Regions from separate parts of the Chryseomicrobium palamuruense genome, predicted to be linked through region 1. Evidence: riboswitches for the same ligand, from Rfam matches in the RefSeq annotation. Region 1 holds a riboswitch; the other holds the start of a gene.
What was found. A riboswitch is a leader RNA that binds a small molecule or an ion and turns the genes downstream of it on or off. The one in region 1 is predicted to bind FMN.

Region 1 (13,827 bases):
GTATCGAATCGAAAATACCAGATGTGAATACCAATACGAATATAGTTCTCGAAATCGTTGATGACACATTGTCTCCAAGTGGTGTCGTCATCAAAATGACGAACTATACCGATGAAAATCTCTGGTATGGCGAAGGCTTTACTCTGGAGGAATCGATAAATGAGAAGTGGTACGTTGTCCCTTATCAAGGAACGGATGGACATAATGTGCCAGCCATCGGATATATTCTAAATGCGAATCAAACCGATGAGAAAGAGATCACATGGACTTATCCGTACGGAACACTTTCTGAAGGAACTTACCGATTGATCTTGTCATTTGGAGTTGAAGACAGCGGACGGAAATACAATTCGGCAGTTGAATTCTCTATTGAATAAGCTGAAAAAAGGAAGGGGATGCCCATGAAGAATATTTTATTTGAGTGGAGTCCAAGTATTGATGTAACGGGAGACTCACTGCGCACCGAAAAAACCATTCTGCCATGCCAAGACGCGGAAGGGAACGCGTATCTTTTAAAAGGGGAAGTGCAAGATCGGCAGGAGGTAGAGCGAATCTGTGCGTTTACGAACCAACTGAATCTGGTTATCCCCACGCCCTTCTACGAGAAGATGGATTCATCACACTATACGGTTGAGAGAAATCACGTGGTCTACACGCTCGAACGAAAGCTCATAGGCGAGGAAATTGAGGAAGTGTCCGACACTCATCTCACAGAAATCGCCACTGCACTGGGAACGATGCACCGTTTTAGTCTGAAAAATCAACTTCAACTCAACCGCGGTACGACATGGAGTCTCTTTGGTGGCAACGCAAGTGAGGAACTTGGCGACTATGACGAAAACGAAGTAAGCTTTTGGGAATGCCGTGATGCCTTTTCTGAGCACCCTCTATTCCGGGAAGTAGAAGCAGCCTACCACCATATCCGGCAAGACCTCCAAAATATCTGGAGTGAATTGCCGCTAGCTGCAACGCAAGGTGATTTCTGTTATTACAACATGGTGTTCGAAAACGACAAACTGACTGGTCTATTCGATTTTAATCTAGCGGGTGATGAAGTGTTAATCAATGAATGTTTGGCGGTCGCCGTCTATCATAGTTGGCACGCCCCGTATCAAGGAATACTTTCACCAGAGGAACGATTTACTCTATTTTGTGACGCCTATCAACGCATACGTCCATGGACGGAAAAAGAGTCCTCCGTGGTTCCTCAGCTGAAAGCGCTGATTCGAGCGTTTCGCTACGACCGGATAGAGGCGGGGATAAAAGCCAATCAACCGGATGTGTTTCTGAAAGAGACTTTGCAACTGTTGAGGGAAGCAGATACTCACTGACCTAGCTTATAAAACCATAACTCATTTTCTTTTTGAAATCCGACTTTCTCGTAGAGTGGATTTGCGGCCTCATTGTCCGTGCTGACGGTCAAGGTAACGTGTTGAACTCGTTCATCAGTAAATACTTCTGCAAGTACAGCGCTTAGCCAGCGGTAGCCAAGTCCTTGTCCACGAAATGCAGGAGCAATGGCGAGGTATTCCAGGTGAGCAGAATGTTCATCCGGCGCTTTCTCCACGTATGCATACCCGACAGAAGCTCCGTCTAGCTTCGCCATTAGAAGCAAATGGTCAGGAGAGGTACTTCGGTTGATGAGCGTCTGTGTGTCATAATAGGTATCCGGAAATTCAGTAGAATGCATCTTCAGCAAAGCTTCTTGATCGGCATCTTGAAACACATAGGTAAGAGAGTCACGAGAGGAATCAAAACCATCACGTGGACGTACATAATACAAATGTTTTCCGCGGAAATCAGCATGAATTTCGGACATAACTTGTTGCTGGGCAGTATTTTCCGCATGCAAGAAGAAGAGAAACGTTTGAAGCTCCGAAAACTCGTTTCGTGCAAACTGCCACAAAGCCACACTGTCGGATACGGAATGATTCAGGTGGAAAGGTCCCCATACTTCCGCTGTCTCGTCGTCGCAATCAAACCCGATTAACCCGACAAGTTGATCTTGCTCGAACTGACCGACGAGAGTCGTCAATTCGTCCTGAATAAAGTCTTCTTGAAAGTCATTCAGTAGAGCGGAAGCGTCGGTTCCACAAAATCCAATATGATGCGTGTTCTGTTTGTTTAGGTTTGCTATCCACTCCGCTATTTCGGGGAGCTGTTCAGGGAGTAGTCTGAGATACGTTGTCATGTGTAGCCTCCTAATAGATGTACTACCAACTAGTATGAAGAAAGAGTTTGAGGGTGTAAATAATTTACTTATACAAGGAAATGATAAATAGTTTTATATTTTTACCTTATACTTCTCATCGTGTAACGAATTCGCGTAGTGTACAGCCGATTCAGAATTTGCTATAGTTAAGGCGTGAATAGGATTTCCTTCGGGGTCGGGTGCAATTCCCAACCGGCGGTGATGAGGCAAGGCCTCTTAGTCCGTGACCCGGTTTCTGTGAAAAGAAAGCGGTGGATTTGGTGAAACTCCAAAGCCGACAGTAAAAGTCTGGATGGGAGAAGGAAACCACAATGTTTAAAAATCATGTGATTTTTGAACGCTTTTTTGTGCTGCTTTTTTCTCCCTCACCTTTCAAAAAGGTGGGGGTATTTTTGTGCAAGACAAAAACAAAACAATTACCAAGGAGGTATGTTATGACAGATCAAGCCTATATGCAGCTTGCCCTTTCTTTAGCAGAAGCAACGCGCGGGCAAACTAGTCCCAATCCGTCTGTGGCTGCCATCGTGGTTAAAAACGGGAGTATTCTCGGGACCGGTGTTCATGTAAAAGCGGGCGGCCCACACGCAGAAGTCCATGCTCTCCGGCAGGCGGGTGAGGAAGCAAGAGGCGCTACGATATACGTGACACTTGAGCCATGCGCGCATACAGGGAAGACGCCACCATGTGTGGAAGCTATCATAAATGCAGGTATTCAAGAAGTCGTTGTGGCAACGACGGACCCTAACCCGCTAGTCGCTGGAAAAGGGATCGCTTATCTCGAGCGACACGGGATTTCTGTAACCGTAGGCGTCGAAGAGGAGCGCGCGAAACAACTCAATGCTTCATTTTTTTATTCCATTCAAAACCAGCTTCCGTTCGTCACGCTTAAAGCAGGCATGACACTGGACGGCAAAATCGCCACGTCTACAGGCGAAAGCAAATGGATCACATCACAAGCTGCACGCGAAGATGCGCACACACTTCGTCATCAGAATGATGCCATCCTAGTAGGCAAACACACCATTCTTCACGACAATCCTTCTCTCACCACCCGACGACCCCGGGGTGGACACAATCCCATTCGCATCGTGCTCGATTCTGAGCTCACTATTCCAATCACTAGTAAAATCGTACAAGACAAAGAAGCGCCGACCTGGATTTATACGACCCGCCGCGCTCCAAAAGAAAGACAAGCTAAACTACAAGAAGCTGGTATTGAGGTCATCATGTGTGATGACGACACCATCTCTGTTTCTGCTGTGCTACAAGACCTGGCCGAGCGTCAAATTCAGTCTGTCTTAGTAGAAGGCGGTGCGGAAGTATTGGCATCATTTTTACAGGCGGAAGCTTTTCAACAGCTGGTCCTTTATATCGCGCCAACCATCTTTGGTGGTAGCGCAAAACCGATTTTCGGTAGTGCAAATATAGCGTCTATTCTGGATGCCTATGCCCTTACATTCGACCAAATCGAACAGCTAGGGCCTGATATTAAAATCACAGCCACTCCAAGACGAAAGGAGAGTGTGACATGTTCACAGGAATCATTGAAGAACTTGGAACCGTCACCCGTGTCAGTCGTTCTCGAGAATCAATGACCTTGACGATTGCCGCCCAAAAGATTTTATCCGATGTGAGCCTCGGGGACAGCATTGCCATCAACGGAATCTGTCTCACCGTCACTTCATTTTCAAGCAGTCAGTTCACCGTGGACGTGATGCCGGAAACATTTGCTGCGACGACCATCGGAGAGCTATCAACTGGCAGTCGCGTGAACCTTGAGCGAGCCATGGCTGCAAACGGACGATTCGGTGGCCATTTCGTAACCGGTCACTGCGATGCCGTCGGAGAAATCACCAGCATCCAAACGAATCAGAACGCGGTTCAACTAACCATTCAATTTCCAGAGGCCTTTCGTCCATATGTCATTCAGAAAGGTTCTATTAGTGTAGATGGCGTCTCGTTGACTGTGTTTGGACTCAGTCATCAAGAATTGATGATTTCACTGATTCCGCACACGGTAGAGATGACTATTCTGCATGCGAAAAAGGTTGGGGATTCAGTAAATCTTGAGTTCGACATTCTTGGAAAATACATTTTAGGTGCAGCTGAACATAGCCGATCGCCAAAATCGAAGCTGACACATGACTTTTTACAACAAAATGGCTATGTCTAAACAGGAGGAACGCGTATGCACACCATTGAACAGGCACTAGAACAACTGAAACTCGGACGCCCTATCATCGTAGTCGATGACGAGGACCGGGAAAACGAAGGTGATTTTTTAGCACTGGCAGAGCATGCGACGCCAGAGCTTGTGAATTTTATGATTACCGAGGGGCGTGGGCTTGTCTGCGCGCCGGTATCTGAAGAAAGAGCGGAACAACTTGGCCTTACGCCTATGATTGCAGACAATCGTGACCCTTACGGAACGGCCTTTACAGTCAGCGTAGACAGTGCCCTAGCAACGACAGGCATCAGTGCACAGGAGCGGGCAGAGACGTTACAGCTCTTGGCGCAACCTACTGCGACTGCTCAGGAATTTGTCCGTCCAGGACATATTTTTCCGCTTATTGCGAAGCGTGGAGGCGTAACCGTTCGGCCAGGCCATACGGAAGCGGCTGTTGACCTCGCCAACTTATGCGGAGCAGCGCCTGTTGGCATCATATGTGAAATCATGAATCCAGATGGAACGATGGCTAGACTACCTGAACTTGAAGTAATTGCCGAGAAACTGGATCTAGTGATGATCTCCATCGAGCAATTGATTGCTTATCGACATCAACAAGAATGTACGGTCGAAAGAGGAGCGATTGTGGACTTGCCAACACAGGTCGGAATGTTCCAGGCGGTCGGCTTTCGCGGCGTAATTACAGGAAAAGAACACATGGCCATAATCAAAGGGGACATAGAAAACGGACAACCGGTCACGATTCGTGTCCACTCGGAGTGTCTGACAGGAGATGTTTTCGGCTCTAAACGTTGTGACTGTGGACCACAGCTGGATGCAGCGCTCTCCCATATCGAGTCGCAAGGTTCAGGAATTATCCTCTATCTGCGACAAGAAGGACGTGGAGTCGGTCTACTGAACAAACTGGAAGCCTATGCACTTCAACAACAAGGATTAGATACAGTCGAGGCCAACCACCAACTAGGATTTGCGGATGATCTTCGAGACTACAGGGAAGCGGCGGACATGTTAAAGGCACTGGGTATACGAGATGTACGCGTGCTGACCAACAATCCACGGAAGCTCGATGGGCTTGAAAAGTATGGAATTACCATCAAAGAGCGAATTCCACTCGAAATACCAGCAAATGAGTCAAACGCAGGCTATTTGTCTACGAAAAAACAGAAGTTAGATCATATCTTAAAACTCTAGGAGGAATCATTCATGAAACAAGTCATCGAAGGTCATTTAGTAGGAACAGATTTAAAGGTAGGGATTGTCGTCGCGCGCTTCAATGAGTTCATCACGAGCAAACTGTTGGGCGGAGCGGAAGATGTACTTCGTCGCCATGGAGTGAAAGAAGAGGATGTAACCGTGCTTTGGGTGCCCGGTGCGTTTGAAATTCCACTAGCTGCTAAAAAGCTTGCGGATAGCGGCAACTATGACGCAGTGATCACATTAGGAACCGTGATTCGAGGAGCGACACCACACTTTGATTATGTCTGTTCAGAAGTCGCAAAAGGTGTATCGGCTGTAAGTTTGCAATCCGGAGTTCCCACTATCTTTGGTGTCTTGACGACAGAATCTATCGAACAAGCCATCGAACGTGCAGGCACAAAAGCGGGGAATAAGGGAGCGGAAGCAGCTATTACCGCCATCGAAATGGCAAATGTCTACAAGCAAATGGCATAGACTATTAATTGCACATTCTACTACGAGTAATAGACTATTTTGTATAGAAAATGACAGTTGGTTACAATTTTCGAGAAAACGTATAGATTTATATTATTTCCTGGGAAATAATAAAGGACAAATTTCTACAATGTTCGAATTTTGTGCGGGTTAAGGGAGAGGTCAATGCGCAAAGAAGAGGAAATTTTATAAATGCCCGGATGATTCTTAATCAGCTGACGTATGGATTAGATATGGCGAGAGACTGATCACCAGAAAATAATGACGAATACTATCGTTTCTTCAATGATCCTTCTAAGTAAGTCCATGTGTATTCACTCCTTGTCTTTTAAGTGGCGATTGAAAATTGGTGGATGGAGTCATCTTTTCCTTTTACGAAGAAACGCGACATAAGAAATAGGAAACGTTTCCTTACTTTGATTTCGATTCCTGCCGTGCACAGTTCCTTACCCGCACAGATGAAATACAGTAAGAATTTTCTGCGGTCTGTGATATGAGTATGTTATGGTTGACAGGATTGGTTGAAAAAATATAGTGGAGAAGTATCTAGATGCGGAAACTCAAGAACTGATGTGTCAATTGAAAGAGACGATTGCGGCTATGATAAATAGAAAAGCTTACAGTTTTGCAATTCTGTTTTCGGCAGTAGCGGCTTGTATAGAACAGATTCGCAAGGAATGGAACAAGAACAAAACAAAGAAACGTGATTCTCGAATTTACGAGAATCACGTTTTTACGTCTAGATGGAATTAAATAAGGATAATAATTGTTACACGACTAATCCTAAAAAGAAACGGACTCTCCAAGAATCATCCAACTGTGAACGGTTTTTTTCTCTCGCCATATCTGAACGGCAAATAAACGAGAAATACAAATAAGCCTTTCATAGCTAAGATAGATAGCAGTGCGACAACAAAAAAACCATTAGGGGTAAGGTATTTCGCCGTTCGTGCTATTGAAAGCGTTTTGTTCAGCGTCAGGTGACTTTACGTTATTCGGGTTCGTATCATGTGCTTTCCGTGATTTGAAGGTTCCTCGTCGAAGGTCAACAAGAATACCAAGGGTCAAAACAGCAAGAATAAATCCAAGAATATACATACTGAGCACCCCTCTCATTTTCTTAAGTATACCATTTTTTGATAATTCGGAAGGATATTGGGAACTCATTAAAGAAAAAAGCGTAATAAACTAAAATAATGCAAAATGAAAGAGAGGGTACAGAATGACGATTGCGGCATTTTTTCTCATACATACAGTCATTGGCATCCTCTTTGCTTTTGACTATGGGGAGTTGCCTAAGCCAATTACGCTATTCTTTCTTGTATTTTTTATCATGAGTAGTTTGTATTGGGGTGTATTTCTGGTGACATATTTCTTTTGACCAGTTACGAGAGAAAATAAAAGGGGTGCTTACTAGATGAAAAAACGACTGGGAATTGGACTAGGAGTGCTGATGGCCCTCTTTATTGGTGGATCCCTTGTCTATGGACAGGAAATCAAAACATACTTTGAAGTGAAGCAAATAACGGACACATTCTTTGAACATGTGACGAAACAAGAATTTGAACAAGCCTTTGATGCAATCGGATATTATAATGAAGCCTCCGATATGGAACCGACCATCTCTAGAGATGATGCAAAAGCGATGTGGATGAAACGTATGAAAGATGCCTATGCAGAGGGCACATTTGTCTTAAAAGTGTTTGATGTAAATATTTCCTTTAATGATACCTATCCATCTGCAAATGGTATCATGCAATATAACGACCAAGGTGAATGGAATGACCGGGTTGTTTTGATTTCCTACATTTATCAAGACGGCTGGAAAATCGGCCGAGTAGGGTTTGCCGACGAAGATGGACCAGAAGAACATCCATTATCTACCGCCATGTCCGGATATATGCCTGAATAAAGGAGTGAAACCATATGATTTTTCTAGCGATTGCACTGATTGTTTTTGTAATTTTAGCAGTGGTATTTGATATGACGCAGAAAAAGAAATAAATGAGGGGCTGGAGATGAGACGAGCGACGAGTGCACTACTTATTTTCTTTCTCTTGGTCACGGGTGGAAATGCGCAAGCCCTTAGCTGGGCCTATCCATTTGTGACCTGGGACGGAAAAATGTATGAGGTCATGGAAGACCAAACTTTAGAAGCTTCTGAGGTTGGGGCCGTCATCGGGGAAGTAGAGATGCAGGCAGATGATATGACTGGTGATTATTACGGGGACGCATCTAACGTTTATGAAAAAGGCACAAAATACTATGAGATTTTAGGCACACCTAAAGAAGTTGCCATTGCCGTCCAGGTAGGAAACAACTGGGTGCAAGCTGTCTTTGTTGGAGATCAACCGATATCATTGAAAGATATCTTTACGAGTCCATGGTTGTTTGTCTGTACTGGACTCCTCATCGGCGGCTTTGTCTACTTTATTATTCGAGGCGTTCGGCAAGGTGGGCATTGAAGTGATTCCTTGACAGGATGACTTGACTGCTAAGGAAACAAGGTAAGAAGATTTGATGGGGCGACAGTGGTTAGTGTTCCAGGTGGGATTTTCACGCTGTTTTTTGCATTAATGGCTATCAGTCTAACATATGCGGTGTTTTGAGTGTGGCGACGAAGTAAAGGATAATAATGAATCAAGCCCAGGTCTCATTCCAGGTAAGAAGATAACTTCTCGATGGAATAAGCTCTGGGTTGGTTTTATTCAGGCACACTATAGTACCGAATGCCGTTTTCATCCTCGATAATTCGTTTGCCCTTCTTCTCGAAAATCAACGTATGCTCTTCATCTAAAATGACCGTGTAGGTAGATCCTTCTGTCAGAATTTCCGCATCCGGGAATTCGATATAGCCACGTTCAAAGTCGTAATCTATTTCCAGCAATAGTTCCTCTACGGTGGAGTACGATTCTTCTGAATCGATTATTTGAAGCATGCCAATGTGAATACCGTTCTCGTTGTCCCCAAATATCACACCGCCACCGACATGATAGCCAACTTTAAAATCTTCCACACGAGCTGTGAAGTCGTCTGCCCCTTCAATGAAAACTTGAGTACTATACACATTTCCTGCTTCATCTTCATATAGGAGAGGACCTGTTTGCGTCAGTGTGAATACGAGTTCCTCTTCACTATAAATTGAAAAGAGACTATCGGTACGCTCAACATCCAGTTCTGGATAAACAAGTTCAGATGCAGGATCTGATGCCATATCTTCCGGATCCATCCATGGTCGAATAGCACTTATCATGGGGTCAGTGGACACAGTTAAGTTTCCATCTAAAAATTGTAGTGTATCCCCAGCATTCGTTTGCCCTTGAAAAATCATTCCTTCCAAAATGTGTGGTTCCCCGTCAGAAGGAGCGGCCGGTTGATTCATTTGAAGCCAGACACTGGAACCGATAAGTGCAAGGAGGAAGAGGGCGGCAACGGCAACGAAGCCCGCGACTGGTATCCGCTTTTTCTTGCGCTGATGCAGCGATTCCCGAATGGCTTGCTTTTCTTTCTCTCCAAACGTAGCTGATTGAAAGACGGATTGATCCATCGCAGACTTCAGTTTCGTTAGTTCGTTCTCCATACTTCATCCACTCCTTTCAATTCCGTAAGCAGTAGCATCTTCGCCCGACGCAAGCGTGTATGCAACGTGGCTTCTTTGACTTTCAACACTTCGCTGATTTCCCGTACGGTCAAGTCCTCGTAATAAAACAAGAAAATGACTTCGCGGTATTCTTGCGTTAACTTCATGACGGCGTCACTGAGTTCTGATGGGAACGACGATTTTTCATGCGTAGGAGTGGTTGGTGAAGGTTGCTGCGCACCATGCCCGATCACTCGGCGGAACCACGTCGATTTCAAGTAATCTTTCGCTTGATTGATGGTCAGTCGGATGAGCCACCCTTTGACGGAGTGTAATTTTTCTCGCTGATCATACTGATGATAGGCTTTCACAAACACGTCCTGCACCACATCTTGCGCAGTTGACCAATTCTTCACGTAGGTATAGGCAAGCTTAGTCATTTCGAGACCATATGTATCCATGAGGGCATCATGCCACTCATGCTGTTGCTTTTTTTTGTGTGGGTGTTGCCCCAGTTCTTCCATGATTTCCACCTCTTTACATACATAACGATTGAGAACGAGAAAAACTTTCATTTATTTAAAAATAATTTGGAGAAACAAAGGAGAACCACTACTTCTTATGGAATTATATAGAAATTTATGTTTTCGTGAGTGATTTGCAGGATAGAGGAAGGAAGTGTGAGCGTGATGAAGAATATATTTGTGAGCCTATTCGTTCTGATTGCGTTATCCGGTTGTACACAGAACACATCCTCAAAAGAGGGAAGTTGGAGTGAGTCTCCGTACAATCAAGAATTGCCACAAGAAGTGAAGCAAGAACAGATGGATGTGTCCATCTCATTGAATGAGGACGAGTTTTCTTTGCCGGTAGAGGAGTTGCTGGTCACATTGACCAATAGGGGGGATGTGGCTATAGGATATGGAGGCGCGTTATACGTTGAAAAGTTAGTAGACGGAGAATGGCTTGAAATACCTTTGAATCGTTACGCTTATACAGATGATTTAGTAGAGCTTCGAGTTGGTGAGGAGATAACGCAGGATGTGCCGGTTGAACGAGTAGACGGCGGGTTCCAGAAGGGAACGTACCGAATCAGAAAAAGTGTGTCTGTTGACATGAATACGTATCCACTTGCAGTCGAATTTGAAGTTCGATAACAAAGGGCCTACCCTTTAAAGAGTGGGCCTCTATTTTCAGCTATATCTGTATAAGAAATTATCGTTACAACTTTCCTTCATTTATCCACCCAATAATCCGGTACGTTCCATATACATTTACAAAAAAAAGCAGCGTCATGATTGTCGCCCAGAAGGGAAGGAGACCGATTTCTTGAATGCCACGCAAGTTGATGAGTACAAAAATCGCAACGGCAATCCACATTACATGAAGAAAAGCGTTCGGTACGATCCATAGAATTCGTTTAGCATTCAACGGGTCGTCTCCTTCTCGGCGACAGGTAGATTCCACACATAAATAGACTCCAAAATAGTAGTCCCCCCAATCGTGAGCGGCACATCTTTTACATGCTCCGCCCCAAATGCCTCATAAAATTGTTTTGTCGGATTGTCTTTTAATACTTCGACAAACACGTGTGAATAACCGTGCTGTTTATAATGCGCAAAAAGTGTATCCATCAAACGTCTACCGAGCCCCAGACCTTGGTAGCTCTCAAGTAAATAAAGAGAGGTCAAGTCGGTTGCGTTAGGGACGGAATTGGACTCTCTTGTGTTGGTGGTCGCAAACCCCACGATTTCCCCGGTATCATTTTCAACTACCCACATATACAAATCGTCTTGTTGAAGGTTCTTGATCCAGATCTTTTCGCGCTGGTCATATGATAACTTGTCCAAAAATGCAGCCGGTAAAAGATTTTTATACGTTGTGCGCCAGGAATCCACATGCACGCGTGCAATAGCCGGTGCATCATCTAAGTTAGCTCGTCGGATGTTCATTTAGTTTCCTCCATTTTCTGTTGTCGTATAGGAAAAGTGAGTTGCTGTTCGCCATCAGTTGAAAGCCATGTGAGAATCAGTCGTGTCTGCTCGAGAATGTAATGGATCTCTTCTTTCGAGCCTACTGGGAATAGACGGACAAGTTCTTTAGAAGATTTGTAGGTGCTTAGTTCCTCAAACCGTACAGAATGCATAGTACTCCTTATAAACATGCTAAGACGTGGTTCCGCCTCAACCTGAAGGTCCAATCGTTTCACTAATTTTACAGGGGCCGTGTTCACAAATCGCAGCTGCAATTCCGCTTGGTCACGCCCTACCATTTCAAGTGAGTAACTGAACTCCCATCCGGGGAGGACCTGCGTTTCCTGAATAAAATAGCCGGTCATGTTTTTGGATACCGAGCTACCACCCAAGAAAAATAAAAGTATGACAAGGACGAACCACTTTCTCCTCATCTCAATCACCCCTAGTTTACTTCTTTTGTAAAGGATACCATTCCTATGAAGTGACGAGAAGATGGTTTTGATGAAGCCTAGGTATTATTTCAATAAAAGAAGTTGAGTTGTTAACGGTACAACCCCAGGGCTTGTATCACTGAAACAACTCTACTCAACTCAACTATGAAAAGAGCCCTGGGGTCAGGTGACAACATTTGGTATAATAGGAGACAGGAGTAATCACGGAAAATTCAAATAAAGGGTAGGTAAATCGATATGTTGAGCTTCATTGACGATTTGGCAGGAACACTGAAAGATATTTTTCACTACGTAGCGTACTTTTTAGTAGGCACGATTCTCGTAGGTGCACCGCTCTATGGCATAGCAGCGCTATTCAACTGGTTGCTTTAATTCTTTATAAAGAAGGAGATGAATGAAATGGAAAGTTCTCAAGATCATGCAAGAACGACTATTGACGATACGGAGTTCTCAGGAACGGTGCTTGTTCACCGAGGGGAGGAGCAAGTGGTTGCAGAAAGCTATAGTTATGCTAATCGGTCCGACAAGCTCCCGAATACGGTGGATACACGTTATGGGATTGCTTCTGGATGCAAAATCTATACGGCAGTGAGCATCTGCCAACTCGTGGAGCAAGGGAAGTTGGCATTCGACACGCGCATCGTCGACTGCTTAGGGGAGGAAGTCGAACACTTCAATCCTAGCATCACCATTCATCAGTTGTTAACGCACACATCGGGTGTTCCCGACTACTTTGATGAAGAGGTCATGGAAGACTTCGAAGAACTATGGATCAAACAACCGATGTATCATATTCGCACGCTTCGTGATTTTCTTCCGCTATTTGTCGGTGAACCAATGAAATTCGCACCAGGGGAAAAGTTTCACTATAACAATGCGGGCTACATTTTGCTTGGTCGGGTGGTTGAACAGCTTTCAGGACTGTCGTTCACAAGCTATGTCGAAGAACATGTATTCAAGCCTGCCGAAATGAACGGCTCCGGTTATTTTGAAATGGATGCGCTACCTGCAGGAACCGCCTCCGGATATATTGACCTCGAGGATGGTAGCTGGAAGACCAATATTTATTCCTTGCCCGCTAAAGGTGGATCTGACGGGGGTGCGTATGTCACAGCGGGAGACATGAAACGATTTTGGCAAGCATTGTTTGGAAATAAACTGCTTTCGAAAGAGTTCACCGAGAAGCTGCTTACACCGCATGTGTCAGAGGATGAAGACACGTATTACGGCTATGGTGTGTGGATTGACCAGGATGAAAAAGGGATTTCGAAATACCATGTCATGGGATATGACCCTGGCGTGAGTTTTCATTCGGGGTATTATCCAAGACAAGAGGTTACCATCACGGTCTGTTCCAACCGCTCAGAAGGTGCTTATCCCGTACTCAGTCAACTAGAGGAGGATCTCCTCATTAAATAATTGGTTGAAGTGGGAACTATTCCCTCCTTTGCTCGTAAAAGAGAAGAAGGGGGGAATCACCATGCTACACGAAAAATCACCACGTGCTATCTTCGGCGTGATTGCAATCATTCTACTAGTTAGTGCACCACTCGTCATTCTCTTTATACCCATGGTGCAATTAAGTACGTTTCGGTACGATCCGCAAAACCTGCTGATGCTACCACCGATGGTGAACTATTATCTGCTAACCCTAGCAAGTGCTTTCATTATCGCCATATTTATTGGGCTCGCCATCAAGCGGACTCGCGCCATGTACTTTTTGGCAAGCCTCTTGGCTATAGCAGCAA
Region 2 (15,788 bases), on a different contig from region 1:
GGGTTGAACCGTGTGAGTACGTGAATTTTCAGGTTGAGATGGTTGCGCTACTGGCTCTTGCACTTCAGGTTCCTGAACCTCTGGTTGTTGTTCTTCTTGTTCTTCTTCAACTGGCTCAGGTTCTGGTTCTGGTTCCACTTCTTCTGCCGGTTCCTCTTGACTCTCTTCTTCCTCATCTACTGGTGGAGTCACCGGCTGCACATCTAGCTGAACAACTTGTTGATTGTCAGGAGATTCGTTGGCTGCAGGCTCATAGAAAAAGTATGCATATGCAAGAAGGAAGATAGGCAGAATTATTCCAATCGTAAAAAGTGTCGGCAGAAAATAACTGCGAGAGCCCGTCGCTTGTTTTTTCTTTACTTTCTTTTTTTGACGAGACCGTCGACTAATAGTCGAACCGTCTCCAATTTCTTTACGATGTTCATCTAATTTTTTTTGATAGTCGTTGTTCGCCATGATGCATGTCCCCTATACCGTTCTTTTGTCTAATTATGCCGAAAAATCTGCCGAAAGTAAATGAAGTTTATGGGAAGATTTGTTTTAGCCGATCTTTCCAGCTAAAGTGTGAGGGAGTTGGTGGACGGCTTTGACGTTTTTTTATCGCCATACGCGTCTCTCCACAACGATCACAACAAGGGTGCGGTTTTTCTTCTAATTTCCCATCAAACACATGTACTAACGCTTCCCTTAAACATCTAGAAGAGCTTATCAACTGATAGAGTGTATGAATCTCTAGACGTTTCTTTTGTTGAAGTTCATCAAATAATGAAACGATTTTTTCTCCAGGAAGTTTCGTTTTCCAATAATCTAAAATGCGCTGTTGTTGCTCAGGTAGTTCTACTTCAGGATGCTCCAAATAATAAAGAATATCTTCCCTCGTCGGTAGGTCTTGCATTGCGACAAACCGGCTCTTTTGTTCATCACTATGGATGTAATACATCGTTGCGAGTGAAGGAAGACTATCTCGAGATGCGCGGCCTATTTCTTGCATATAATTCGAAAGTGATGTAGGAATGTGATCATGAATCACTTGTCTAATATTTTCTTTATGAATACCCATACCAAATGCATTCGTCGCACATATCCATTCCAAATTCCCTAACATAAATTGTTGTTGTATCAGTCGGCGATCCTCTTGTTGCATCCCCCCATGATAGGCTGCCACCTGAACTCCCTGATTTCCTAGTTCTCGGGCAAGATTTTCCGCACGGACACGCGATTGAACATACACGATTCCGGGACCCTCATATGTAAGCACTTGTTCCGTCAGGAGATCTGTTTTTTCTTGCTCATTTTTTACTTCAATGGTTTCAAGAGCAATCGTTGGCCGATCCACACTTGAAACGACTTCAATCATCGCAGGGCTTTTCAGCAGTTCTTTAATTTCTTGGCGTGTCTTTGTATTTGCTGTTGCAGTTAATGCTAACAGTTGCTTGGAAAATGCTTGCCGAATCCACTCGACGGCACGCAAATAATCTGGACGGAAGTCGACTCCCCACTGAACAAGACAATGCGCTTCATCGAGTACAAAGTAAGCAATGTGAAGCGTCTGTATCGCTCGGCGAACGGCTTCATTTTGTAAGATTTCTGGAGACACAAAAATATACCTGTAACTTTGAATATGGGAGAGTGCATATTTTCGTTCATTGGCCGTTTGAAAGGAAGTAAAGGCTACAGTCTGTTTCATACCACTTTTTTTCAACTGTTCCACTTGATCTAACATTAAAGAAACAAGCGGAGATACAATGATAACCGTTCCACTAAAGTAACTGCTCGGAAATTGATAAAGTAACGATTTGCCTGTACCTGTAGGAAGAACTGCTAACACATCATTACCTCTTAGAAAGGTTTCAAGAACTTCCTGCTGTCCTGGACGAAAGCGAGGATAACCAAATCGGTTTTGTAATTCTTCAACTAATTTCAAGATATTATCTCTCCTTTCGCTAGCGCAAGACGAAGTTGGAAGTACGAATAGTGTGGCAACTGTTCACGAAGACTTTTTAGTTTATGGGTATCTAATTCCTTGCGTACGCAGAGGATCTCTCTTACCTGTTCTTCTGTCAGAATTTCATTGAATGAAAGGTCCGGTCGAGCAGACGCAATTTCTACAAAATGATCTTCTATCGTGCTTTCTTTTAATCGTCTAATCGAGGCAATTTCATGAAAGTTATGACCTTTTGTATACCATTCTAATGTTTTTCTTGCTGTCTCTGTCAATAGTTCACTTTTTGGGACAATGACTGCAATTTCGGATTCATTTTGAAGCAGGTATGTAGCAAATTCAGCAAGAAGGGATCGATATTTAAATAGCGCATCCAGAGGTCGTAAATTTAGTTGTTCGCCGAGTTGAGTCCAAGTTAGACCGGCTGATTCATATCCAGTTAATCGGTAAACAAATATCATTTTCACCTCTTCTTGCTGTCCAGTTTTTTCTAAGAACTCCCCAATAACTGTTTTTAGTTGAAGTGATGTCTTATCCACACCTCCCAACAGATGAATTAACCTCTTACAATCTCTTTGAATGATTTCATCCAAAATAACGGGATAATATGTAGGGATATGCGCTAAGCGATTCGATGCCACTTGAGTCAGCAGCAGCACCCTCTTTTCAAATTCACCAAGTACGGAATTCGTCGCATACGAATACATCGGTTCAATAAACGATTCCAATTCACGTTGCCCTCTTTGAGTAAGTTTAGGTTCGTCTTCGTTGGTCACCCAATAATTTGTAAAGAGTTGGTCGACTTCTTGTTGATAGACCTCTTTTGTTAAATCAGGCGCAATGCCAAAATAGAAGGTTGCCTGATAATAATGAATATCTTGTAAGGTCTGTCCTGATTTTTTTCCTCGCAGTATATAGTAAGGCGCCATACTACTTCGCTCACCGTTTAACTTTGAAAATAAATCGAGAAGAATTTGCTGAAAATACATAGGTCACCTCAAGTTCTGACGTTTAATGGTTGAAAAGCAAGGGAAGGAGCTTTAAAATGAAATCTAGCAAAGTATTGTTTAAAAAAGGAGAGACCATAATGGCTAAATATACAATTGTTGATAAGGATACATGTATCGCTTGTGGTGCGTGCGGTGCAGCGGCACCTGATATATACGATTACGATGATGAAGGCATTGCATTTGTTATTCTAGATGATAACATGGGGACCTGTGCAGTTCCAGACGAACTACTGGAAGATATGGAAGATGCATTTGAAGGCTGCCCAACGGATTCAATTAAAGTAGCGGATGAATCGTTTGATGGTGATGCGTTAAAATACGAATAGAGACAAAAGAAAAACTCGTCTAATGAGTAGACGAGTTTTTTTTAATTAGTTGAGCTGGTAAGACCGGCTGACTTTATCTAAATAAGGTTTCATTTTCTTAAACAACAAGACCATGACTAGTGTGATCAATGCGCCTTTAATTAAGTTAAACGGCAAGATACCGTATACAAGTGTATTCATTAATGCAGAACCTGTTTCCATCGGGAAGTTTAAGAAATAAGAATACATAGGTAGGAAGACAAAGTAATTTAATACTGTCATTCCGATAGCCATAGAAATGGTACCTGCTACAAGACCGATATACATTCCTTTTGATGAGGCTACTTTACGATAGATGATATACACAGGTGCTATAAAGAGAATCGATGTGACAAAGTTGGCCATATGACCGACCGGTACACCGGTTGGGCTTCCTGAGAAAAACCAATCAAGTACGTTTTTCAAGAAAGCGACTGCGATTCCGGCAACAGGTCCCATCGTGATTGCTGCTATAAGTGCAGGCACATCACTAAAATCAACCTTTAAATAAGCTGGCAATGCAGGTAGTGGGAATGCAAGCAGCATTAAGATAAAGGATAAACTGCTGAGCATCGCCACCGCAATGAGTTTGCGTGTGTTGCTTTTTGACATGACTTTCCGCTCCTTTTGCGATTCACTTCACAAGAGGAAAGGTTCGCCATTTATGCATGACTTATCTGTGTACAAAATAAAACCCTTAAACCAAAACGGTTTAAGGGAGAAAGGTACACTTAAATAAGCGTTTGTTGTCGCATAAACGCTGCACCTTCACCTTCTCCCATCCAGACTATACTGTCGGCTCTGGAATCACACCAGGATCTGCCTTTCGGCTCGCGGGCTAAACTTTCGTCATTACCGCCGGTCGGGAATTTCACCCTGCCCCGAAGATGAATCATAATAATTAAATTGTTACATACATAGTGTATGCACAATTATCATATCAAAGTGAGCGAGTTGTTGCAATATGTGTGCTTATTCTGTGGCAAGGATAATGGGATTGATCCCTACGATTGAATCTGATTCATTGGGTAAGGAATAAATCGTTTCATCCCAATTTTCTAGAATTAGTTGCTTATCCATCTGAGCAGCTGTGGCTAGCATGGATTCGATGAATAATTGAAGGGAATAACCGGTTAAGCTTTCCGAATTTAAAGTCTCTGCAAAGGTGACCACTACTTGTGTATCTGTTTCTTCTACAGTAAATTCAACGTTCTGGGGAATAGCAGGATCCACAACATTATACTCAGGTGCTGTCAGTTCATGCAAAGCAGCTTCAAAATTTGGATAACTGGTTCGACTATAAGGAACTAAATACGATTCACCAAGTGCATTCTGAGAGATATTAAATGCGTAGTTGCCCTGTGATAAATCAACTGGTTCAACGAGTGGACCTACTTGGTCCCAATCAAGCGGCTCACCAGCTTCATTTAAAAGATAAGCTTGATCAAACTCTGTTCCAAATACATCTTTTAAGGTGTTCATATATACTCCCATCGTGGCTGAAGCCATATCATAGGGGTGATCATCCGGAAGCGTAATTTGAAGTCCCTCTTCAGTCGCTTCGTACTCGCCTAATAGAGGATGTGTTTCAGAAAACCCTAGACCTTCCTCATCGACCAGTGATGCATAGGTCTTGTAGAGGTCCAAATTTGATACCGATAGTGTTCCAAAGTCTTGTTCAATTCGCTCATTCGGGATGAGTAATGAAATGGGAATTGCATATGCATTGTAATCCATCGCAAAAGGAAGCAAAGTATGTGTATCTAGTAAGGGATCTGATGATAAGAGAATGCGGGAATGCAAGCTGCTCTCTCCCTTACCCATAATGGACATGTCCGCTTGTTCCGTTTCTTGAGCGGCGCTCTCAGCGCTATCTTCCGCTTCACTCATCGCCTGGTCTGCCGTTCCCTCGTCCACTGCCATACTTTCAGTAGCTGCTTCATCATGTGTTATTGTCCCCATCATGGACTGGACAAATAAGACAAGGACAAATAGAGCGGAAACCGAAATGACGGCCGGAAGCCATGGTTTTGATTTCTTACGAGGTGGCTCCGTTTGTTGCTTTAACTTTTTTAACATTTCCTCTTTCGAACGTTGATCAGAAAGTGGAGGCATTTGGTGGAGGAGTTGTTCAATGTCATGATCGGTGTACTTCTTTTTTGTCATTTACATGTTCCTCCTCTCGTTCAGATGACATTGCTTGTCGCAAATGATGAATCGCACGATGCTGTGTCGTTTTTACTTTTGATTCTGTCCATCCAAGTGCATCTGCTGTTTCACTGATGGATAACTGTTGAAAATAGCGAAGGACAATCACCATTTTTTGATCGCCCGTACAATTGTTTAAATGATGTAACATCAATTGCATTTCGTCATTCAGTAAGGTGATGTCTGCAGGCTCCATTTCTCCAGAGGCCAATTGCATCGTTTCCCAATCGAATGAGTCAAATTGTCTTTTTTTACGGACGGCTTGTTTTCTGAAATGATCAATGGCTACATTTTTAGCAATTGAAAAGAGCCAAGTTTTTTCAGAACTTTTACCTTGAAAGGAGTCATAGGATTTTAAAACTCGTATATACACTTCTTGAGTCAAATCTTCTGCCACCTGTCTGTTTTGCACCAAATAGATCAGGAATTGAAACAAGTCCTGATGATACGAATCATAGATTCGGTGAAAAACGGAGTCTCTCATCTCTTTCCCCCCGTTCTATAGAGTAGTCGTTTGAATTTAAACAAAGTTACATTTTTCGAAGAAGAATTTCAAAAGTCGTCCCCATACCTACTTCGCTAAAGACCCGAATCTCCCCTTCATGACGATCAATGATATTCTTAGCGATGGCAAGTCCTAGACCGGTACCACCTTTACCGCGAGTTCGCGCCTTATCCGCTTTATAGAAACGTTCAAACACATATGGTAAGTCTTCTTTCGGAATTCCGTATCCGGTGTCTTCAATAGTGATTTTCACATATTCACTCGCATCGGTGACATGAACGTTTACTTTTCCACCTTCTGCAGTATGACGAAGGGCATTGTCTATCAAGTTGGTCAAGACTTGTTCAATTCGGTCTTCATCCACAAACAATTTGGTTTCGAAAGGTATAGTTGAAGTATAGGTGAGCTTTATATTCTTCTCTCGTGCCCGTTGACTAAACTTGGTCGTCATCCTTTCCACGCTTGCAGCAACTTGGACAGGGGATTGATAAATCCGTAAATACCCAGACTCTAAGCGAGCAAGGTCAAGTAGTTCCGTGACTAATCGACCCATACGATTCGATTCATCTGAAATTACACGAATCATCTCGTTTTTATCCTCCTCTGTTTCAACGACACCATCAAGAATGGCTTCACTATATCCTTGCAGCATAGCAATTGGTGTGCGGAGCTCATGACTCACATTAGCAATGAAATCACTGCGAAGTTTTTCTAACCGGTGTTGTTCTGTCATATCTCGAATAACAGCTACCGCTCCTCGCACGACATCTTTCGAATACAAAAGGGAAAGGCTTACACTGTAATAGTGAGCGTCCAGCTCGAATTCTTCTTCTAATTCCTCCTCATTTTCCAGCATATGTTCAAGCATATGATACAGCGCTGCTGGGAGTGGTTCATCTGATGATGCGCTCATAGGACTCCAGCGGCGAATCAATTCGTCAGCAGGTGGGTTGCTAAGCAATATAGAGGCGTCTTTATTAAAAGTGATCACGGCATCTGTCATTGATGATAAGATATTGGATAGTTGCTCTTTCTCTTGGTTAATAACTTCTACATGGTGTTTGATTTGCATTCCCATGCGGTTAAATGCAGCTCCCAGCTCCCCAATCTCATCTTTCTGAGATGACGGCACACGTGTCTGAAAGTTTCCTTTTGCAAGCTCATGCGCGCCTTCTCGCATTTTACGCAAAGGCGACGTGATTCGAGTGGAAAGGAAAAATGATAGGAGTGTCGTTAACACCATCGCTAAAAACCCAGACAAAAACACAATTTTTGTCGTTTGATTGGACGTATTGTTCACTTCTTTTAAACTTTGATAAATAAACACGGTACCATGAGGTGAAGCTTGATCATCAAGTGGATACGCAAGAACCAAGTAGTTTTCCATGCGGTTGTCTTCCGTTAAGGAAGGTAGCAACATCGTCCGAATTTCTGAAGTATCAGTGACGAATGCCCCTTCATACAACGAACTCGATTTAATTTTTTCTTCCGTCTCAACACTGCCTAGTCCTTCATGAATTCGAAACGTAATTTCTTCTTCTGATGAAAAAATCATGACGTTTGTTTCATCAGCTAAAATTTCCTGAATTAATGCCAGGTCCGGTTGCTGTTGTTGATTAACAATATTGGTGATAAGGCTTGCTTCTTGACGGAGTTTATCTTCGGCTTGCTGTGTGTGAAAGTCTTCTAGAAATTCGAGCATTAGGACGGTAACAATAAATAATACAAATAAGACGAGAAGCATAATGGTTCCCCATAGCTTCCCGACTACACTGTTCCATATTCTATTCATTGATGACCTCGAATTTATACCCGACGCCCCACACTGTAACAATCATTTTTGCTGCACTTTCAGAAACACGATTTAATTTCTCACGTAAGCGTTTTACGTGTGTGTCAACTGTACGTAAATCTCCAAAAAAGTCGTAATGCCAAACTTCTTTAAGTAGCTGTTCCCGATCAAATACTTTATCAGGAGATTTGGCTAGAAAATAAAGAAGTTCATATTCCTTTGGTGTCAAGCTGACTTCTACACCATCGGCAGTCACGCGGTGAGCATCGTGATCTATCGTTAGATGTGGAAACACCACGATATCTTTACTTACGCCTGGTGTGTTTGACGGAGCTACAGAAGCAGAACGTCGAAGAATTGCTTTTGTACGAAGGACAACTTCTCTCGGACTGAAAGGTTTCACAATATAATCATCCGCTCCCCCTTCAAAGCCTTCTACACGGTTCGCTTCTTCGCCTTTTGCAGTTAATAGCATAATTGGGGTCTGTTTAAGTTCGCGAATCTCTTTCATCGCTTCTAGTCCATCTTTAACCGGCATCATAATATCTAATAAGATTGCGTGAAAATCGTATTCGATTGATAAATCAATAGCTTGTTGTCCATTTTCTGCTTCCATAATTTCATAGCCTTCACGCTCTAAATACATACGTAAAAGTCTGCGGATTCTTTCCTCGTCATCTACTATTAAAAGCTTCACTGTTTCAGACATGTCGACACTCCTTTAAACTGTCATCTACTCTACTTCATATTGTACCGTACCAAACCGTGAAAGCAAACCTTGGTTGATAGAAGAAAAAGCTGCCACTTCATGATGTGACAGCTTTTTCCTTACGCGTAACTGTGAAGTCCCGCAATAATTAAGTTAACCGCAATTAGGTTGAACATGATGATGATGAAACCAATGAGAGCGAGCCACGCACTTTTCTCTCCGTGCCAACCTTTTGTTAAGCGAAGGTGAAGATAAACGGCATAGAATAAGAACGTGATAAGCGCCCACACCTCTTTTGGATCCCAGCCCCAGAAGCGTCCCCATGCCTCATGAGCCCAAATCATCGCAAAGATGAGTGCTCCTAAACTAAATAGCGGAAAACCTATCAATACCGAACGGTACCCGATCTCATCCAGTAAAGAAGAGTTGGTACGTTTTGTAAAGGGCTGAACGACTTCTGCTAAACGTTTGCGTAAAATCAAGCGTAGAAGTCCATAAATAAGTGTTCCAAATAGAATAGACCAGACTACCGTTGTAAGTTTTTGTGCATTTACAAGTGGTGGCATATCTACTAATGGTTGCATTCCGCCTTCCGTAATAACTTGTGATTCATTCATTCCGAAAAGAGCAGGCTTTACATACTCAATCGTCTTTTCTGAACCTTCTGCATCCACATACGAATAGTCAACCGGTTCATAAATAGCACTAAAAGTTAAATTGGATGCTACAAATCCAAGTACCAGCACTAGTACGTACATAACCGCTTCAATCCAGAACCGTTGTTTGGATTTCTTGGACATATCAATATTTTTCAAAAGATAAATTAGTCCAGCTACTGCACTGATTGCCAAGACTGCTTCACCAAGTGCAGCGGTAATAACATGAATCGTCAACCAATGACTTTGTAGGGCAGGGATAAGCGGTGAGACATCTGTCGGAAACATACTTGCATAAGCAATGATTAAAACAGCGAGTGGTAATGCAAATAAGCCAAGTGCTGAAATTTTATATATACCATAAATTAGAATGAATGCACCGACCACCATCATTCCAAAGGCAGCTGTAAATTCAAACAAATTACTTACTGGTGCGTGTCCAGCCGCAACCCATCGTGTGATAAAATACCCAAGATTGGCAAGGAAACCAAAAATCGTCAACCCATAAGCATATAATCCCCAGCGCTTGTTCATCGCTGATTTTTCTTTGTTACCGAATCGTACGGCTCCTCCAAAGAATAAAGTCGCGATTAAGTACGCAACGAATGCGACGTAAAGAAGCGTACTGCTCCATTCTACTAGCGTCATTGTTCTTCGTCTCCTTCATCAAAATCCATCGTCGCTTCCGGATCTTGTTGATCCACTACACGCGGAAGAGTAGTATGTTTTGAGAGCGCGTGAATATCTTTTTTAACTGCATTCCAGTTCTTGTTCGTATGTCCTGCAACTAGTACTTCCCCTGTTTCAGTTTGCTGAATCCAAATTCGTCGATGATTCCAGTATGCACCTTGTGCTACACCTATCATAAAGATAAGTCCTCCAAGCATCAAGATGGGCAACGTGAGATCTTTACGAATCGTTAAACCAGAGATGTCACGTGTTTCAGCCGCTTGGAAAGCAAGTTTATGTGTATTTTCACCAAATGGTTCAATCGTTTCACGTATCAACACAAAACTAGTTTGTGGGTCCGCATCGGGTGTATACATTCGGACAAGAAAAGCCGGATTGTTCGGTACCGGTGACTTCGACTGGGGTTCTCCATTTTCAAACCCTGTAAAATCTGCATAGTAATCAACCAGTTCAACTCGGTATCCATTCCCTAAATCATATTCAGGTTCCGGATTAATTAAATCAATCGTAAACTCTCCAAAGCTATCTGCTGTCTCTTTGTTCTGTAACTGGAATGTCATAGTTTTCAATTCGTCCAGTCGGAAATCCATCTGATAGACATTGTACGAGTCAAATTTGAACGGTTTATTAACAATCGTTGGGCCATTCTTAATTTCTGTTAACTCGCCCGGGTCACCCACTACATCTTCGTTCTCTCCCTTATATAAAGTGAGATTCGTTTGATAGTTGGAAGCAATTGTCCCTACACGTTCGATGGCATCCGAGAATACTTCGTCAGCGGATTCTGGATCATAGATGTCAAACAGAAAATCATCATTTTGTAAGTAATAACCAGGAGCACCAGGAACCGCTAACGTTTCACCTTCGCGCAACCACATCGTCTCGTCGACATACACACCTGGAATGACGCGAAGCATGACACCTCCAAGGAAGATGATGAGACCTAGATGGTTTACATAAGGACCCCAACGTGAAAATCGGCCTCTCTCTGCTAAAATAGCTCCATTTTCACGACGTACATTATACTTTAACTCTTTCAATTTCTCCTCGGCAGGAGTTAATACATCGATAGCAATGTTTTCACCTTTACCAAATAAACGTTGCCGCTGTAAAAAAGAGGTATGGCGTTTTACTTTTTGCTTTTTAAGAGATTTATAGAGTGGAATTACACGATCCAGGCTGGCAATAATCAATGAAATACCTAACATCCCAATCAAACCTTGGAACCACCAAGAACTGTATAGGTCAGATAATCCTAAATCATTATAAATTCTTCCGAACGTCCCATAGAGACGTTCATAATAGGCTGCTATCGCTGCTGGATTGTTCGTCGCAACCGGGATGTAGAATACTTGAGGTAAGAAGGTCCCAATGGCAGCAGCTAAGAGAATGGCTACTATAATCCACATACCAACTTTAACACTTGAGAAAAAATTCCAAATTTTATCTATGATTGATTTGTTATAGGTTTGTGACCGACGTGCCGAACCTTCATACCGCATATCAGCAATCGTTGTACTTTTCGCTTCATCACTAAGTGGACGACCACAGCTCTCACAAAGTTGAGTACCAATGGGGTTTATATGTCCACATGCACATTCAATCGATTTCATTTCAATAACTCCTTACAATGGCTTGATTTCTTCCATGAAATTCGCCACGTCTTGTTCCGTCATCTCACCCTTAATAATTCGAACAATTTCACCATTCGGATTAATTAAAAAAGTGGTTGGAAGCGGCCCAATATTATAAAGATCCATGACATTTTTTTTTCGGTCAATCACAACAGGGAACGTCATCCCGTATTGTTTGGTATAACTATTCACTTTAAAATCCGACTCGGCAATGTTCACAGCGATTGTTTGAACACCTTGCTCTTTAAACTTTTGATATTGATTATCAATATAAGGCATTTCTTTTGCACATGGTTTACACCATGTTCCCCAAAAATTCAAAAAGATTCCTTGTCCTTCATAATCAGAAAGCCGATGCAGATTTCCATCCATATCTACTAGTTGAAAGTTAGGAGCTTGATCTCCTACTGCTAATACTGCATTTTTATCTTTAGTAAGATTCACGTAAATCGTACTAATAATAGCTACGGCTAATACCGTCAATATGGCGGTGCGAACATAAAAACGTTTTTTCTTATTGAGTGCCACGTCTCTTACTCCTTTCACCATGAAACTCTTCGTATAAATTCTAGTATAACAAAGAATAATCCATCCTAAAGAGTGAGTTATGAATGCTTTGTGAACGACAAGAAAAGCCTATACACGATAGACTTTTCCTGGCAATTAAATATGTCCTACTTTACCTGTATCTGCGAGTACTCGCAATTGTTTCACTTCATGTGTCGTCAGTTTCCGGTATTCTCCAGCATTTAATCCATGGAGAGTTAATAAACCAAACTTCTCCCGTTTTAACTTTTGAACCGGATGGCCGATCGCTTCGAACATTCTACGAACCTGGCGATTGCGGCCTTCATAAATGATGATTTCCACTATTGATTTATCCGCTTTTTTATCTTCAGAAAGCATTTTCACTTTAGCTGGAGCTGTCTTTCCATCTTCTAACATAATTCCTTTTTGCAATTGCTTTATCTTTTCACGAAAAGGAATTCCTTTAACTCGAGCGACATACGTTTTCTCCACTTTAAATTTGGGATGTGTAAGTGCGTATGAGAAATCTCCGTCATTTGTAAGAAGAATCAGACCTGATGTATCGTAATCAAGTCTCCCTACTGGAAAAATGCGTTTATCTTCGATATCAATCAGATCAACTACTGTTTTCCGACCTTTATCATCGGTGGCAGCGGAAATAATACCACGTGGTTTATATAGTAAATAATAAACTTTCGTCTCTTTCTCGAGAAGCACTCCATTTACTTCTACGTCATCCGAATCAGATACTTTTGTACCTAACTCCCGAACCACTTGTCCGTTTACTTTTACTTTACCTTCTTCGATGAGTCCTTCTGCCTTCCGACGAGAGGCAATTCCTGCGTTTGCAATTACTTTTTGTAGCCTTTCCATTACTTTCCCTCATTTCATTCGATAAATCACTGGAAAACGCAGTGTCTGTCCTCCAGCTTGTATGGACCATTCTCCGACTTTCGATTGTTTAGACAAAACCACTGTATGAGAAATGGATTCATCTTCCTTTTGTAAATAGCGAAACGGCATGGGTACTGTCAAAATCACATCATGCTGCGCATAATAGGTACCTTCAATTGTTTGAAGCGTTGTTGAATCAAAGGCTAGGCGGCTTAACGAAGTATGTGAATTCCAATCATCACGAACATTTAACGTCGTCACAATTAGTCGTTTATCATCTTTTATGAATTCACTTATCAGTGTGCGACCTGCTACTGAAGTATACCCTGTTTTACCTGCAAAAGCTTTGTTTTCTTTTACTAGACGGTGTTTATTCATCCACAATACGCGTCTTTCTTTTGGCACATACTGCTTCATTGAAGCAATTTGACGAAACTTCTCATCATTCATTGCGATAGCAAAGAGCTTCCCCATGTCTGAAGCTGTTGTTAAATGTTTTGGATGATGTAGACCTGATGCATTCATGAACCAGGTATTTTTTACTCCCGCCTTCTTCACATAAAAATTCATTAGTGTAGCAAATGCGGCTTCACTTCCTGCCACATGTTCTGCAATCGCTGCGGCCGCATCATTTCCAGACTGAAGCATAGTACCGTATAACAGGCTTTCTAAACTCCACACTTCATTTTCTATTAAGTATACGGACGAACCTTCTTGTTGACTAGCAACTCGACTGATACGAACTTGATCCGATACATCAGCTTCTTGCAGTGCCACATAAACTGTCCAAATTTTTGTGATACTGGCAGGTGGCAACTGCAAATCTCCTTGGTCTTCATAAAGGACACGTCCCGAATGGGCATCTATAACGGCATAAGAACCAAAACTTATTGTTGGAAACAGAACGAGTCCTGCTAGGAAACAAAAAAGACTGACCCATTTCTTCAGGTCAGTACATGATACCCTTAAAAACACGTTGTCATCCTCTCTATACGAGTTCACCTTCGAATTGCTCTTGAAACTTTGATAAAAATAAATCCGTCTCCTCGTCCAAGTCCTCTTTTTCAAGCGGCAAGGGTGGTAAATCATCTAAACTTTCTAGACCGAAAACTTGCATAAACTCTGTCGTTGTCCCGTATAAAATGGCACGTCCCGTTCCGTCTGCCCTCCCCACTTCTTTCACAAGGGCACGTGCAACCAGTGTTTGTAAAGCACTGTCTGATTTGACACCGCGAATTTCATCCACTTCCACTCGAGTGATTGGTTGATTGTAAGCAATAATAGCAAGGACTTCGAGCGCAGCTTGTGACAAGGAGTGAGAATGAGCAGATTCCATCATTTTCCCTATAGTTTCTGCATTAGATTTTTTAGTAACAAACTGATACCTTCCAGCATATCGACGTAGTTCAAGTCCACGTGTTTCATCTCGGCTAAGTCGCTGTCCCATTTCAATTAAGTGGCTATGCAAAGTTTCTTCGTCTATAGTTAAATAGTTTTGAAGTTGTTCGCTCGACATGCCTTCGTCTCCTGCAATAAACAATAAACTTTCAATCTGACTCATCAAACTCGGAATCCATTTCATGTTCGGACACTTCCTCAGTTAATTCTATTTCAAGAGTGGTAAAATTATCCCCTTGGTTGACTTGAATCATTTGTCGTTTCATTAATTCAAGCAGGGATAAAAATGTTGCTACCACAACTGCTTTTTCATGGGAATCGAATAATTCTTCAAACCTTACTTTTCCATGTGCAGCTTTTAGTTTAGTTACTACATTATTCATTTGTTCTTTTATGGAAACTTCTGATCGGCTAATTCGAGTGGCGAGAGGTGCTTGTAATTGCTTCCGTTTTAACATCCGCTGAAATGCACCTAATAAATCATATACTTCATAAGACTGATCAAGAACCTGCGGGGCATCACTCTTTTCAACTTCAATAAGAGATGGAAGTTTTGTGAAGTGAAGACTTTGCCCATTCTCAAGTTCCTTTAACTCTCCTGCTGCTTCCTTATACCGTTTATATTCCAGTAGACGACGCACTAGTTCATCCCTTGGATCTTCTTCAAATGAAAATTCTAAATCGTCTTCCATTTCGATTGTTTCTGTAGGCAATAACATTTTACTTTTAATACTTACCAGTGTCGCGGCCATTACTAAGTATTCACTGGCTTCATTAAGTTCCAGGACTTGCATCGCATGTACGTGTTCCATATACTGAGAAGTAATTTCCTTCATTTTAATATCATAAATATCGATTTCTAGTCGATGAATGAGATGCAACAATAAATCGAGAGGCCCTTCAAACGCCTCCACTTTAATTTCATAAGCCATAAATTCACCTATATTCGCAGATTGACTACTATTATAACGGAAGTGATTCAACTATGCACCTAGCGAAATTACAGGCTTTCCAGCAATTCCTCTTTGAATTTCATATTACTCGAGATTATTTTGAGTGTCATGAAATATTTGAAGATCTTTGGAAGGAAATTGCCCCCAGACAGAAACAGCATGAACTCGTAGGGTTCATCTTATTAGCAACTGGTATGTATCACTGGCGAAGAGGAAATAATCAAGGGGGAAGTCGTTCATTTCAAAAAGCATATGCCTTATTAAACCGTACAGATGTAGAAAATAACTCTTTTCTCAGCAAGTTTGACCAGAACCAATTACTCCAACTGGTAGCAGCCAGTGGAGCCTCCTGTGAAAACGGAGAACCCTATCAGTCGATTTTATTACCGCTTCGTGATGAAACATTACAATTTTTTTTAAATTCTTTCCCACTAGAAAAGAAACCCGTTTCAAATGAGATTGTTCACAAGCATCGCCTGCGTGACCGCAGTGAGGTCATTAGCGAAAGAGAACGTGCAAAACAAC

Region 2: another riboswitch for FMN. It lies ahead of ACFO0S_RS05575 (ECF transporter S component); the one in region 1 lies ahead of ribD (bifunctional diaminohydroxyphosphoribosylaminopyrimidine deaminase/5-amino-6-(5-phosphoribosylamino)uracil reductase RibD).

The regions. Positions count from the first base shown of each region.
Region 1 covers NZ_JBHSEF010000029.1:18,485-32,311, forward strand. The annotation lists gene ACFO0S_RS14565 (immunoglobulin-like domain-containing protein) at 1-377, shown strand, start outside; gene ACFO0S_RS14570 (phosphotransferase enzyme family protein) at 402-1,331, shown strand; gene ACFO0S_RS14575 (GNAT family N-acetyltransferase) at 1,325-2,191, opposite strand; FMN riboswitch at 2,374-2,520, shown strand; gene ribD (bifunctional diaminohydroxyphosphoribosylaminopyrimidine deaminase/5-amino-6-(5-phosphoribosylamino)uracil reductase RibD) at 2,647-3,807, shown strand; gene ribE (riboflavin synthase) at 3,741-4,385, shown strand; gene ACFO0S_RS14590 (bifunctional 3,4-dihydroxy-2-butanone-4-phosphate synthase/GTP cyclohydrolase II) at 4,401-5,591, shown strand; gene ribH (6,7-dimethyl-8-ribityllumazine synthase) at 5,604-6,071, shown strand; gene ACFO0S_RS14600 (hypothetical protein) at 6,606-6,824, shown strand; gene ACFO0S_RS14605 (hypothetical protein) at 7,489-7,983, shown strand; gene ACFO0S_RS14610 (hypothetical protein) at 8,090-8,536, shown strand; gene ACFO0S_RS14615 (hypothetical protein) at 8,776-9,651, opposite strand; gene ACFO0S_RS14620 (sigma-70 family RNA polymerase sigma factor) at 9,636-10,175, opposite strand; gene ACFO0S_RS14625 (immunoglobulin-like domain-containing protein) at 10,341-10,808, shown strand; gene ACFO0S_RS14630 (hypothetical protein) at 10,873-11,082, opposite strand; gene ACFO0S_RS14635 (GNAT family N-acetyltransferase) at 11,079-11,603, opposite strand; gene ACFO0S_RS14640 (hypothetical protein) at 11,600-12,058, opposite strand; gene ACFO0S_RS14645 (hypothetical protein) at 12,317-12,451, shown strand; gene ACFO0S_RS14650 (serine hydrolase domain-containing protein) at 12,479-13,498, shown strand; gene ACFO0S_RS14655 (hypothetical protein) at 13,560-13,827, shown strand, end outside.
Region 2 covers NZ_JBHSEF010000011.1:201,161-216,948, reverse strand. The annotation lists gene ACFO0S_RS05595 (LysM peptidoglycan-binding domain-containing protein) at 1-456, opposite strand, end outside; gene ACFO0S_RS05590 (RecQ family ATP-dependent DNA helicase) at 524-1,924, opposite strand; gene ACFO0S_RS05585 (YpbB family protein) at 1,921-2,931, opposite strand; gene ACFO0S_RS05580 (ferredoxin) at 3,030-3,278, shown strand; gene ACFO0S_RS05575 (ECF transporter S component) at 3,324-3,908, opposite strand; FMN riboswitch at 4,063-4,189, opposite strand; gene ACFO0S_RS05570 (hypothetical protein) at 4,269-5,462, opposite strand; gene sigX (RNA polymerase sigma factor SigX) at 5,434-5,988, opposite strand; gene ACFO0S_RS05560 (ATP-binding protein) at 6,035-7,801, opposite strand; gene ACFO0S_RS05555 (response regulator transcription factor) at 7,794-8,510, opposite strand; gene ccsB (c-type cytochrome biogenesis protein CcsB) at 8,630-9,814, opposite strand; gene resB (cytochrome c biogenesis protein ResB) at 9,811-11,469, opposite strand; gene resA (thiol-disulfide oxidoreductase ResA) at 11,482-12,018, opposite strand; gene ACFO0S_RS05535 (pseudouridine synthase) at 12,154-12,891, opposite strand; gene ACFO0S_RS05530 (D-alanyl-D-alanine carboxypeptidase family protein) at 12,901-13,887, opposite strand; gene scpB (SMC-Scp complex subunit ScpB) at 13,901-14,494, opposite strand; gene ACFO0S_RS05520 (segregation and condensation protein A) at 14,460-15,242, opposite strand; gene ACFO0S_RS05515 (DUF309 domain-containing protein) at 15,296-15,788, shown strand, end outside.